DNA from 3 places in the Roseibium sp. LAB1 genome. Region 3 is predicted to be linked to each of the others. Evidence: predicted binding sites of a transcription regulator. Region 3 holds the regulator's gene; each other region holds the start of a gene.

Region 1 (4,211 bases), on a different contig from region 3:
GTCTTCGTCGCTGGTCAGATAGTTGTCGAAAGGCTGGATCAGGTCTTCATCGATCAGGGTGAACATGTCGGCGGACAGGATCACTGAAAGCTGGGGCGGGTTGCCGCCACGCGAAGCGGTGATCGCCTTGGCGACGGTGTCCTGATAGGAACCTGCATAGACTGCGTCGATGGTCACATCCGGATTCTGCGCAACATAGGCGTCGGTCAGTTCCTGGATGGTTTCAGCCGCCTTGCCGCCAACAGCGACCGGAAAATAGAATTGCAAATCGACAGCCTGAGCGGACGCCCAGGTGCTGAAGGTAAACGCCGTTGCCGCAACGGCTTTCAGGAAAGTGGACTTCAACATCAGTTTACTTCCTAAGGTTTGAAAATCCGCAGGTCTGCGGTCGGTCTACGCGGGCGCGCGCAGCAGGTCAGGAGCGCAACAAGGCTCCGAACTCGGAAATGAGATCGTCCCGGCGGCGGCCGGTGTCTGCGTCGAAAACATGAAGGGCGTCCGGCGAGAAGCCGAGCTGAACGGATTGACCGGGCGTGAAGGCCCGGTTGGCCGGAAGGCGCACCTGGAAGCCGGTACCTTCAACGTCGCAATCGGCCAGCACATCGGCCCCGAGATATTCAACGGCACGAACACAGGCATTGACCGGACCGCCGTTCTCCAGATGCATGGCCTCCGGACGCAGGCCGAGCTTGAAGTCCGGCGCAGTGCACAGCTTCCTGAAGGCGTTGGCCGGAAAGAGGTTCATCGGCGGCGTCCCGATGAAGCGGGCGGCAAAAGGCGTGGCCGGTTTTTCGTAAAGGTCCCGAGGGCTGGCCACCTGCTCCAGCCGGCCGCCATTCAGCAGCACCACCTGATCGGCCATGGTGATGGCCTCGACCTGATCATGCGTGACATAGACCATGGTGAAACCGAGCTGCTGTTGCAGCGCGCGGATCTCCACCCGCATTTCGTGGCGCAGTTTGGCGTCGAGATTGGACAGGGGCTCATCCATCAGGCAGATCGGCTTTTCGCCGATGATTGCCCTCCCGAGGGCAACACGCTGCTGCTGGCCGCCGGAAAGCTGGCCCGGCTTGCGGTCCAGCAACTGGCCGAGCCCCAGAAGATCGGCAACCCGTGCAAGACGGCGGTCCCGCTCGGTCCTGCCGACCCGGCGGACCTTCAGGCCGAAAATGATGTTCTCGCCGACGCTCAGATGGGGAAACAGCGCGTAGGACTGGAACACCATGGACAGGTCGCGTTTGGCCGACGGACGGCCGGTTACATCCTCTCCGCCGATCAGGATGCGGCCACCGCTGACATTCTCAAGACCTGCGATCATGCGCAGCGTCGTCGACTTGCCGCAGCCGGACGGTCCGAGCAGCGCCGTGAACGAGCCAGCCGGAATGTCGATCGACAGCGTATCGACGGCAACGGTCTCACCCCAGATGCGTGACACCTGTTCAAGGACGATCGGCTTGCCGGCGCTTTGTGTCTGCGAACCTGAAGTTTGCGGAGCTGATGTCACGCCTCATCCCCGTCTTCGGCCACGAACACTTCCGTATTCGTGCCTTCCAGAGCTGCCAGGAAGACATCCGGCACCGGGCAATCGGTGAAGATCGCATCGACGTCACTGAGTTGCCCGCCGCGCACATGGGCATTTCGGCCGAACTTGCTGTGATCGAGAACCAGGTAGGACTTGCGGCAATTGGCAAGTATCGACTGGCGTGCTGCCACTTCATCTTCATGAAAGTCCAGAAGCGTGCCGTCTTCATCGACACCGGCGACGCCGAAAATGCCGATATCCACCTTGTAGTTGGAAAAGAATGCCTGGGCCGCGGACCCGAGCACGTCACGGTCGCCGTGGCGCAGCCGCCCGCCGGTTATTGTCACCTGAAACGACGGATTGACCGACGCGGTGAAGGCAACGTTCAGATTGTTTGTGAAGACCGCCAGCTTTTCATGCCCGACGAGGGCCTGCATCACGATCTCCGGCGTGGTACCGATGGAAAACGCGACAGACTGGTTGTTGCCGACATGACCGGCGACCAGGTTCGCGATCAATTGCTTTTCCGGAAGATTGAGAATCTGCCTCGTGGAATAGTGGATGTTGGAGGCCGGCGCGGGAGGCTCGACGCCGCCATGTGTCCGGCGCAGGATCCCCAGTTCGCAAAGACCGTTGACGTCCCGGCGGATTGTCTGCGTGGTCACCTCGAACCGGTCAGCCAATTCCTCGACGGACGCAAACCCCGCCTTCTGTACCAGATCCGCAATCTCGGCCTGACGCCTTGAAATATCTATTTGCCCAAGCATGTTCTTCTGATCCGCCATCGTCCCCTCTCCTCCTGCTGCTGCGGGAGGCCAGTTGCATCAAAGGCATCATGTTGACTCGAAAAAGTCTGACTTCGAAGCCCGATAAAACATTTTCATATGAACCTTATTCGACGCTCATATGAAAATGATGTGACAATAGGGGATTGCGGGCAGCCCTGGAACACAAGGCAGATCAGCATCCTCAGATTTCAGGACTTTCTTTTTCCATCTGTGATTGTCTGATCATTTCCACGGGGCAGGCAGTCCGGTTACCCGGTTAAGGACTAAACATGCGTTCCGGCGGCAGGACAGAGCTGGACAAAAAATAAGACGGCTCAGGAAAAGGAGAGTTCCTCTCGACGCTCCAAACCATGTAATAAAATTACAAATCTGTTTCGTCATCTAACTGTCAATCAAATGTCATGCAGCGTTTTTAAGTAGCACCCGGGATGCACCCTCACCTCCGGGAGATATCATGAAAACGATCGTTTGCACTTCGCTGGCACTGGCCCTGACCGGTTCCGTTGCCCTCGCTCAGGACGCCGTACCGCAGGCTTCCAGCCAGTGGTTCAAGGATGGTGAAGCTGCCATCCAGGCCATTTTGGACCGTCAGCCGAACACCAACCGCGCCAAGAACGTTATCCTGCTGATCGCGGACGGCAACGGCGTCGGCACCAATTACGCCACCCGCCTGTTCGACGGCCAGCAGAAGGGCATGCTGGGCGAGGAAAACGTTCTCCCCTATGAGACCCCGGACTTCTACAGCGCCCTGGTCAAGACCTACAACATCAACGCCCAGACACCGGACTCCGCACCGACCGCCGGCTCAATGAACACCGGCGTGAAGCAGCGCTTCAACCTGATCAACCTTGGCGAAGAAGCAATCCATGACGATTGCTCCACGGTTGAAGGCAACCAGCTGGCGCTGTTCTCCGAGCTGATGACCGAAGCCGGCAAGTCCGTCGGCGTGGTGTCCACCGCCCGCCTCACCCATGCGACACCGGCGGCCGTTTACGCCAAGACTGCGAACCGCAACTGGGAAGACGCCGTGCCGGAAGGCTGCACCGCGCAGAAAGACATCGCGACCCAGCTGATCGACGCCATGGAAGCCGGTACCGTCGACTTCGCAATGGGCGGCGGTGGCCGTTACTTCCTGCCGAAGGACAAGGAAATGGGCGGGCTTAAGGGCCGCCGCGAAGACAATGTCGACCTGGTTGAGCGTGCCACCGGGCTGGGCGCACAGTTCGCTTCCGACACGACTGGCTTCCAGTCGCTGAAGCTTGACGGCTCCAGCCCCGTGCTGGCTCTGTTCAACAACAGCCACATGGAATATGAAGCCGACCGCGCCGACGATGACGAGCCCTCCCTGGCCGACATGACCAAGGCTGCCATCGAGTATCTGTCCAAGAATGAAGGTGGCTACTACCTGGAAATCGAAGCCGGCCGCGTCGACCACGCCAACCACGCCGGCAATGCAGCCCGCGCCATGCGCGACGGGGTCGCCTTCGCGGAAGCCGTTGCCATGGCTGACGAACTGACGAATGACGAAGACACGCTCATCATCGTCACCGCCGACCACGAACATGCCATCGCCTTCAACGGCTATTGCGGCCGCGGTTCGGCCATCCTCGGTCTGTGCTACGACGTCGCCCAGACAGGCATCAAGCATTCCGACAAGGTCCTGACTGCGGACGATGGCAAGCCCTACACCGTGATCGGCTACCTCAACGGCACCGGTTCGGTTCTGAAGAAGGGCGAAGGCGAGAACGACTACACTGGCTCGCGCCCCGACCTGGACCAGGAAACCGCTACCGATCTGGACTATGTCCAGCAGGCCCTGATCCCGAAATCCTCCGAAAGCCATTCGGGTGAAGATGTTGCTGTCTACGCCAAGGGTCCGTGGGCACATCTGGTCGATGGCA
Region 2 (4,211 bases), on a different contig from region 3:
GGTTCCGACACTGTTTGAAGCGCCTTATTTCAGGCGGCTTGCCGGGCCGAGGTCGATCAGCTGCGTTTCACCGGGCGCATCGTCGACACCATCATTGTCGGTCACCAGGATCAGGCGGCCGTCGGCGGTGATTGTCAGGCCTTCCGGCTTGTCGAGAACCCAGCCCTTGCCTTCTGCCAGCGCCGGCAGGATGTCCATGGCATAATGTTTCTCGACGACCGGCAGGTCGGCCCCGTAGGCAGCCGGTGTCACGCCGTCCAGGGAGATCGTGGTGATCTGCTTGATGGCTGCGTCTTCACCGCCCTTGTTGTCGCGCTCCAGAATGGCGAACTTGCCGTTGCCCATGGAGACGATTTCAGACAGGCCGACCCAGCCACCGGCTGCGCTCTTCGGCTTGTCGAGCGGATAGTGGACGAAGCCCCAGGACTTCTCGGCCGGATCATAGATCGCCAGCTTCACCATGCCCTTCGGATCGTCCTTCCATTCGCGCTGAACGGCTACGGCCACCAGCGTCTTGCCGTCCATTTCGAACTCGGCAACGCCTTCGAAGGAGAAGCGGACAGACTGGACGTTCAGCTCTTCCGGAAGTGTGATTTCTTCCTCAACCTGACCGTCGGCACTGACTTTCAGCAACAGGTGCTGCAGGTCCTTGTCCAGGTTGCCCTCGGAAGCCAGCCAGAAGCCGCCATCCTTGGCAATGGAAATGCCTTCCAGGTCCAGTTTCGCCTGCTTGCCGTCCTGAACGGTGGCATAGCCGACAATCTTGGCCGGCTTGGAGGAGATATCCAGCGTGTAGATGCGGGCATCGTCATAGAAGCTGTCGCTGACCGCATAGAGCTTGTTGGCATCCGCCGGGTCCGCTGCCAGACCGGACAGCGCGCCCCAACCGATCGGCGCACCCTTTTCCGGATCGACGTCGGAAGCAACCATCGGATAGGACGAGGCGTCCGCACCGAACTTGTAGAGGGAGACCTGCGCACGAACGTTGTCTTCCGCACTGTCGACCTCGTTGGCCACCACGAACAGGTCGCGGCTCGGGATTGCCAGAGAGCCTTCCGGACCGACGTGCGTCGGCAGGAACTGGACGAATTCCGGCTCGGCACCGGTGTCCTTGTAGACAGCGACGAAGTTGCCGCGCTCGGAATTGACGAAGATCAGCTTCTCGCCGCCAAATTCGCCGACGGTCACGCCTTCCGGCTCGGTGCCTTTCTTGGCGGCCCGCTTGGCCGGATAATGGCCATACGACATGCCCAGATGCTCCATCTGGTTGCCACTGTCGAACAGGACCTCGCCCTTGGTGTTCCAGATGGTGAAGCCGCGGGAACCGCCTTCGTAGTCGCCTTCGTTCGCGGTGACGAAACGCTCATCATCAAGCCAGGCAACCGCATCCGGTTCACGCTTGACGTTTTCGATCGACCCGGAGGCATCACTCATGCGCGCCTTGATTACCGGAATGTTTTCGGCGGACGACGTGCCGGCGGAGAAATGGCTGACAACCTCGCCGGAGACCAGATCGACCACGGCAATGTGGTTGTTTTCCTGCAGGGTGACGACAACCTGGTTCCTGGAGTTGATCGAAACGAATTCCGGCTCAGGATCTGTCGGCGCGATTTCGGCAAGACCGGTCAGGTCGACAATGCGGACCGCATCGCAGTTGGTCGGCGCGCCGCTTTCGTCCAGATCGAAGATCGCCAGATGGCCGGCAGGCATCTGCGGGATCACGCCGTCGTTCAGGTCTTCATCGCGCTCGTTCTCGATGGCGATGGCAACGAACTTGCCGTCCGGGGAAATGGCGATACTGTCCGGCTGCCCCTTGGCATCGCATTTCGCGGTGATGCCGAGCCCGTCGAGAGCAATCACGGCCAGATGACCGGAGGCGTTGACGTAGTCTTCGGAAGTGTTGACGCCGGCATAGGCAAAAGTTTTGCCCACGGTGACGGAGGTCGGCTCACCACCAAGGGCGGTCCGGCCCATCGGCAGCAGGTTCAGCGGGTTGGCCGCATTGACGAAGACGATGGCTTCGCCCGGGCTGTCGGTGAAGACGAGTGTGCGGCCATCCTTGGTGGCTGAGATGATCTCGGCAACGGTTTCAGTTGCCTGATCGACACCTTCCGGGAGGGTCTTGTAGACCGGGAATGTATTGATACGCTCGAAATACTCGGCCTGAGCTGCCGACATGGCGCCAAGGCCAAACAGAACAGAGAGGCTGACACCTTTTAAAAAGCGCCCACGAAGGTCCGCCATTGCACTCGCTCCCACAAAAATATCGGGTTGATGGTGCGCGCAAGCTAGTGGTCCTGATTACAATATCGGTGACAGTTGCATGAAGCTTTCATGACAACACCCGGCCTGCCTTGAATTTGCATTTCGAGCACTTACATCATATCAAGGCTGTCTCGGCGTTTGCCGTTTCCTCCACCTTCCATACTTTCCCGCGTTTGTGCCTCCGGCGCATTTTTCATCGGATTTTCCAATGCAGATCGGTTTTGTCCGCTCCGCCATTGTGCTGGGGCTTCTCGCTGCTGTCGGTCCATTTGCGATCGACCTATATCTGCCCGCCATGCCGGAAATCGTGCGGGCCTTGCAGACGGACGACGCAGCGGTCCACATGACCTTCACGGTCTATTTCATCGCCTTCGGCTTTGCCCAGCTGATCTACGGTCCGTTGGCCGACCGGTTCGGCCGCAAGTTACCGGCCTTTCTCGGCCTCGTCGTGTTTCTCATCGGCTCGGTCATGTGTGCGACTGCGGTCGACATCTCGGCATTGACGCTCGGCCGTTTCGTGCAGGCACTCGGTGCAGGCGCGCCCATGGTCATCGTCCGCGCCGTCGTCCGGGACCTTCACACCGGACCCAGGGCTACCCGGCTCATGGCGCTGGTCATGCTGGTCTTCAGTGTTTCCCCGATGCTGGCGCCGCTTGCCGGCAGCTTGATCATCCAGTTCGGAAGCTGGCGACTGATCTTTGTGGCCCTGGGCGTGATCTCTCTTCTCGCCATGCTGCAAATGGCCTTCTTGCTGCCCGAGACGCTGCCGGTCGAACGCCGGGGCAAGATCGATCCGACGGCGATGCTGCGCAGCGCCATCTATCTGTTGCGCGACAGCAGGTTCATGGGGCTGACGCTGATCGGGGGCTTCTCGCTGGCGAGTTTCTTCGTCTTCATCGCCGCCGCGCCTCTGGTCTACATGACCCAGTACCAGTTGACGCCGACGGCCTTCAGCCTTGTCTTCGCGTTGAACGCGATCGGCTTCTTTGCATCCTCCCAGTTCGCCGCTTCGTTGGGTGAGCGCTTCGGCATGGCCAGGGTGGCACTTGTCGCAGTCAGCGGTTTTGCCGCGGCCAACGCCCTCCTGGTCATTCTGGTCTGGAGCGGCATTGACGACCTGCCGGTCCTGATGGGCCTGTTCTTCATTGGCAACACCTGCCTTGGCCAGGTCATCGCCCCGGTCATGGTCATGGCGCTGGAAGAACATGGCGAACATGCCGGCATGGCCTCTTCCCTCGGCGGCACCTTTCAGATGGTTGCCGGTGGTGTGATGATCCTGATCTGCAGCCCGTTCTTCGACCGGACCGCATTGCCGCTGGTCAGCGCCGTAGCCGCCTGCGCGTTCATCGCCTTGGTTATCTCCCTCCTGACCCTGCGAACAAGGCGCGAAGGCCAGGCAGTCGCCTGATCCGATTGTGTCTTGAAACCCGCCCGCCGGAGCAGCTTCACACTGGCTCCTCGGCGGACTGGCCGATCTGATCGAGTTTTTTCTTCAGGGACAGCCGGTCGAGTGAAGACATCGGCAGGTTCACGAACACCGATATCCGGTTGCTGAGCATCCGGAAGGCCTCGTTGAATGCGACCGCTCTTTCGCTGTCGCTTCCGGTAACGGCTGCCGGATCCGGCAGGCCCCAATGGGCAGACATCGGCTGGCCCGGCCAGACGGGACAGGTTTCCTTCGCCGCATTGTCGCAGACGGTAAAAACGAAATCCATGACCGGCGCGTCCGGCACCGCAAACTCGGCCCAGTCCTTCGATCGCAGGCCGTCCGTCTTGTGATTGAGCTTGCTCAGCAGCGCCAATGCCTCCGGGCGCACGGCTCCGGCTGGTTGCGAGCCGGCGGAAAAGGCCTTGAACCGGCCTTGCCCCTCCCGATTCAAGATGGCTTCCGCCATGATCGACCGGGCGGAATTGCCCGTGCACAGGAACAGCACATTAAAGACATC
Region 3 (4,211 bases):
CAGCACGTCCGGATGGCTGTCCACGAGCCCGGCCAGCTTCTGCTTGAAACTCAGCCCCTTCTGCCGCACGCTTTCCAGGAAACCGTCTTCCAGCACCACGTCCAGCACCGCATTGCCAACCGCCATTGCCAGCGGATTGCCGCCAAAAGTGGTGCCATGCGTTCCGGGAGAAAGGGCTGCCGCCGTTTCCTCGGTTGCAAGGCATGCGCCCATCGGGAAACCGCCGCCGATCCCCTTGGCAATCGCCATCAGGTCCGGCTCAACGCCCGCCCACTGGTGAGCGAACAGCTTGCCGGTCCGTCCGACGCCGGTCTGGATCTCGTCGAAGATCAGCAGAATGCCGTTGTCGTCGCAGATCTTGCGCAGCGCGCGCAGGAAGTCGGCCGGGATCTCACGAATACCGCCCTCGCCCTGAACGGGTTCGATGGCGATGGCCGCCGTATGAGGGCCGACGGCGTCTTTCAACGCGTCCAGATCACCAGCCGGCACCTGGTCGAAACCGGGAGCCTTCGGACCGAAACCCTCAAGATATTTTGCCTGGCCGCCAGCCGCGATGGTCGCGATGGTCCGGCCATGGAAGGCGCCTTCGAAGGTAACGATGTGGAACCGTTCGGGATTGCCATTGTCATAATGATAGCGGCGCGCGCATTTGATCGCGGCTTCCATCGCCTCGGCGCCGGAATTCACGAACAGCACCTTGTCGGCGAAGGTAGCCGCGCACAGGCGCTGCGCCAGCCGCTCGCCATCGGGGATCTGGTGCAGGTTGGACGTATGCCATAGCTTGGCGGCCTGATCCTGCAATGCCTTGACCAGATGCGGATGGGCATGACCGAGTGCGTTGACCGCGATGCCGGAACCGCAATCGAGGAATCGTCGGCCGTCAGTCGTTACCAGCCAGACACCTTCCCCATGATCGAAAGACAGGTTCGATCTTGCGTAATTTCCGAATAGTGCAGTCGCGGACATAACCTCGTTTGTCTCCCTTAAACGCCCTTGCTGTCCCAGCGTCGCCTCGACGCCGGGCCGTCACCTTGAAAAGATGCCGAAGGGCCAAAACGCAACGTGCCGCCCCGATGAGGCGGCACGTAGCGGCTTTCTTATACACTGCCGGTACCATGCGCTGTCAATGGAAATGCCGCACAACACATTTCAGATGTCACGGAAGGCAGATTTCGTAAAATTCTCAATGACCTCGCCATAATTGGGGAAAAGTCGTTTCATCCCCAACTGGTTTGGGTCCGGCGGTTGCCTGACAAATTAACGTTATTGTAACCTCTCAGCAATCAGACACGAGATCTCGTGAGGCAAATCAACAAGAGGCACTAGATCTGCCAGCATTAGGCGTGCATGTGCATGCTTAACACGGGGTTAATGGCCGCAGGTCGGTCGAACTAAAGGGTGCGGCGATGAGTTGGACAAACGAACGGGTTGAGCTTCTCAAAAAGCTTTGGGGCGACGGCTTGAGCGCGAGCCAGATTGCAGGCGAACTGGGTGGCGTCACCCGTAACGCCGTGATCGGCAAGGTGCACCGTCTTGGTTTGTCCGGCCGTGCCAAGTCCACTTCGTCAAGCGCGAAGCCTCGCCGGCCGCGCTCGGCCGCGCCTGCGACGGGTGCCGCGCCGAAGAAACCTGTCACGTCTCATCCTCAGTCAATTGGCGCAACGGCCCTGAAAGCCGACATTTCGCCGGCGCCTGTGGTGGAAGCCAAGCCGCGCGTGGAACCGATTGCCGAACTGGTGCCGATCTCGCAACGGGCCACAATCCTGACGCTGACCGAGCGGACCTGCAAATGGCCGATTGGCGATCCGGCAACCGACGACTTCTATTTCTGCGGCCGCCAGTCCGACGCCGGCGTCCCCTATTGTGTCCATCACTGCAAGATTGCCTATCAGCCGGTCGCCGACCGTCGACGCGATCGCAAGACGATGGCCCAGGCAGGCTGATAGCCTCCAGGCAAACCCAGCTCATGAAAAGCCCGCCGTTCTGGCGGGTTTTTTTGTTTAGGCTTTCACACGGAGGGTTGCACAGCCCTTCCAGCGGCATCAATGCCGGATCTCATCCTGAGATGACAAGGCTCTTGGTCAATTCTCTAACGCACCGTCGGCTCGCCAAAAGGCAAACATCCTGAAGCGCAAAAAGCCCGCTCGAAAGCGGGCTCCTTATTGCTTATTCCGCATTAGGTGCTCAGGCGGTTGCTGAAGTGAACTGGTCGTTGAAAGCATAACCGGCGCCGCGAACGGTACGGATCGGGTCCTTCGCCTTGCCCTTGTTCAAAGCCTTGCGCAACCGGCCGACGTGCACGTCGACAGTGCGTTCGTCCACATAGACGTCATGGCCCCAGACCCCATCGAGCAGTTGCTCGCGGGAAAAGACACGGCCGGGCGACGTCATCAGGAACTCCAGAAGGCGGAATTCGGTCGGCCCCAGGTGGATTTCCTTGGCGCTGCGGCGAACCCGGTGGGTTTCGCGATCCAGTTCGATATCCCCGGATCGCAGCATGGTGGACACCACTTCCGGGCTCGCCCGCCGCAGGATGGCGCGCACACGGGCCATCAGTTCGGGCACCGAGAAAGGCTTGACCACATAATCATCGGCACCGGTCGACAGGCCACGGATACGCTCCGCTTCCTCGCCGCGCGCCGTCAGCATGATGACCGGCAGGCGTTCGGTATCCTCGCGCGCCCTGAGACGGCGACACAGTTCAATTCCGGACAGGCCCGGCAGCATCCAGTCGAGCAACAACAGATCCGGCAGGCTTTCCCGCAGGCGGATTTCCGCCTCGTCACCCCGGACACAGGACTCGACCGAGTACCCTTCCGCTTCCAAATTGTATCTCAAAAGAAGGCTGAGCGGTTCTTCGTCTTCAACGATGAGCACCTTCGGCATACATCTCGCTCCAATTACCGCAACCGGCGCCCGAGCGCCGGCCGTTTAGACTTTTTTGCAAATCCGTCGAACGTGAGCGGTCAGACCGCGCCTGTTTCGTCTACCTTTGCCCGGTCTTCCGGCAGACGTTCGCCAGTGACCATGTAATAGACGTTCTCGGCGATGTTGGTCGCGTGGTCGCCGATGCGCTCGATGTTCTTGGCGCAGAACAGCAGGTGGACGCACTGGGTGATGACGCGCGGATCTTCCATCATGTAGGTCAGGAGTTCGCGGAAGATGGACGTATAGATCGCATCGACCTCGGCATCGGCTTCCTGAACCCTGCGCGCGGCTTCCGCATCCTTGCGGGCGTAGGCATCCAGGACCTGCTTGAGCTGGGACAATGCCAGCTCGGTCATGTGTTCGACACCGATCGCGAGCTTCTTGTTCTGCAGGTCGCTGTCGATGGCGATCACCCGCTTTGCCACGTTCTTGGCAAGATCGCCGACACGTTCCAGGTCGTTGGCAATGCGCGTGGCAGCGGTGATTTCGCGCAGGTCCTGCCCCATCGGCTGGCGGCGGACGATCAGCTCGATCAGCTTCACTTCAAGTTCGTTGTAAAGACTGTCCAGACGGACGTCGCCCTTGATCGTCGCCTTGGCAAGCTCCAGATCCTGCGACACCAGCGCAGAGACCGCATCGGCGAAAGCTTTCTCGGCAATACCGCCCATTTCTGCGACCTTGCCGGCCATGGCCGTCAGTTCGTCATCGTAAGCCGTGACTGTATGTTCAGACATCCTGTGTCCCCTTCAGAAACCTAAAAAATGCTTAGCCAAAGCGGCCCGTAATGTAGTCCTGCGTACGCTTGTCCTTCGGGTTGGTAAAGATGTCCTCCGTCAGACCTTCCTCCACCAGAACACCAAGGTGGAAGAACGCGGTACGCTGAGACACACGGGCAGCCTGCTGCATCGAGTGGGTCACGATCACGATGGTGAAGTTTTCACGCAGTTCGTCGATCAGCTCTTCCACCTTCGCCGTCGCGATGGGGTCAAGCGCCGAGCACGGTTCGTCCATCAGGATCACTTCCGGGCTCACGGCAATCGCACGGGCGATGCAAAGACGCTGCTGCTGTCCGCCCGACATGCCGGTGCCCGGCTCGTCCAGACGGTTTTTCACTTCTTCCCAAAGGCCGGCCTTCTGCAGGCTGGACGCTACGATTTCATCCAGCTCGGCCTTGCTGCGGGACAGGCCGTGGATCCGCGGACCGTAGGCGATGTTGTCGTAGATCGACTTCGGAAACGGGTTCGGCTTCTGGAACACCATGCCGACCTTTGCGCGCAGCTGCA

The links. Region 3 encodes PhoB, which activates phosphate uptake and scavenging genes when phosphate is short. Its sites were predicted from a motif close to TGTCATNNANCTGTCAT; they were not measured.
Region 1: the regulator PhoB is predicted to act here: its motif matches at 2,686-2,702, upstream of ACYQ54_RS08835 (alkaline phosphatase).
Region 2: the regulator PhoB is predicted to act here: its motif matches at 2,324-2,340, upstream of ACYQ54_RS20895 (esterase-like activity of phytase family protein).

Annotation. Positions count from the first base shown of each region.
Region 1 covers NZ_BAAGIB010000001.1:1,881,038-1,885,248, forward strand. The annotation lists gene ACYQ54_RS08820 (ABC transporter substrate-binding protein) at 1-348, opposite strand, end outside; gene ACYQ54_RS08825 (ABC transporter ATP-binding protein) at 416-1,504, opposite strand; gene ACYQ54_RS08830 (DeoR/GlpR family DNA-binding transcription regulator) at 1,501-2,307, opposite strand; gene ACYQ54_RS08835 (alkaline phosphatase) at 2,765-4,211, shown strand, end outside.
Region 2 covers NZ_BAAGIB010000003.1:609,391-613,601, reverse strand. The annotation lists gene ACYQ54_RS20895 (esterase-like activity of phytase family protein) at 25-2,244, opposite strand; gene ACYQ54_RS20890 (multidrug effflux MFS transporter) at 2,474-3,673, shown strand; gene ACYQ54_RS20885 (arsenate reductase ArsC) at 3,711-4,211, opposite strand, start outside.
Region 3 covers NZ_BAAGIB010000002.1:814,880-819,090, forward strand. The annotation lists gene ACYQ54_RS13670 (acetylornithine transaminase) at 1-966, opposite strand, end outside; gene ACYQ54_RS13675 (GcrA family cell cycle regulator) at 1,407-1,943, shown strand; gene phoB (phosphate regulon transcriptional regulator PhoB) at 2,185-2,886, opposite strand; gene phoU (phosphate signaling complex protein PhoU) at 2,967-3,662, opposite strand; gene pstB (phosphate ABC transporter ATP-binding protein PstB) at 3,694-4,211, opposite strand, start outside.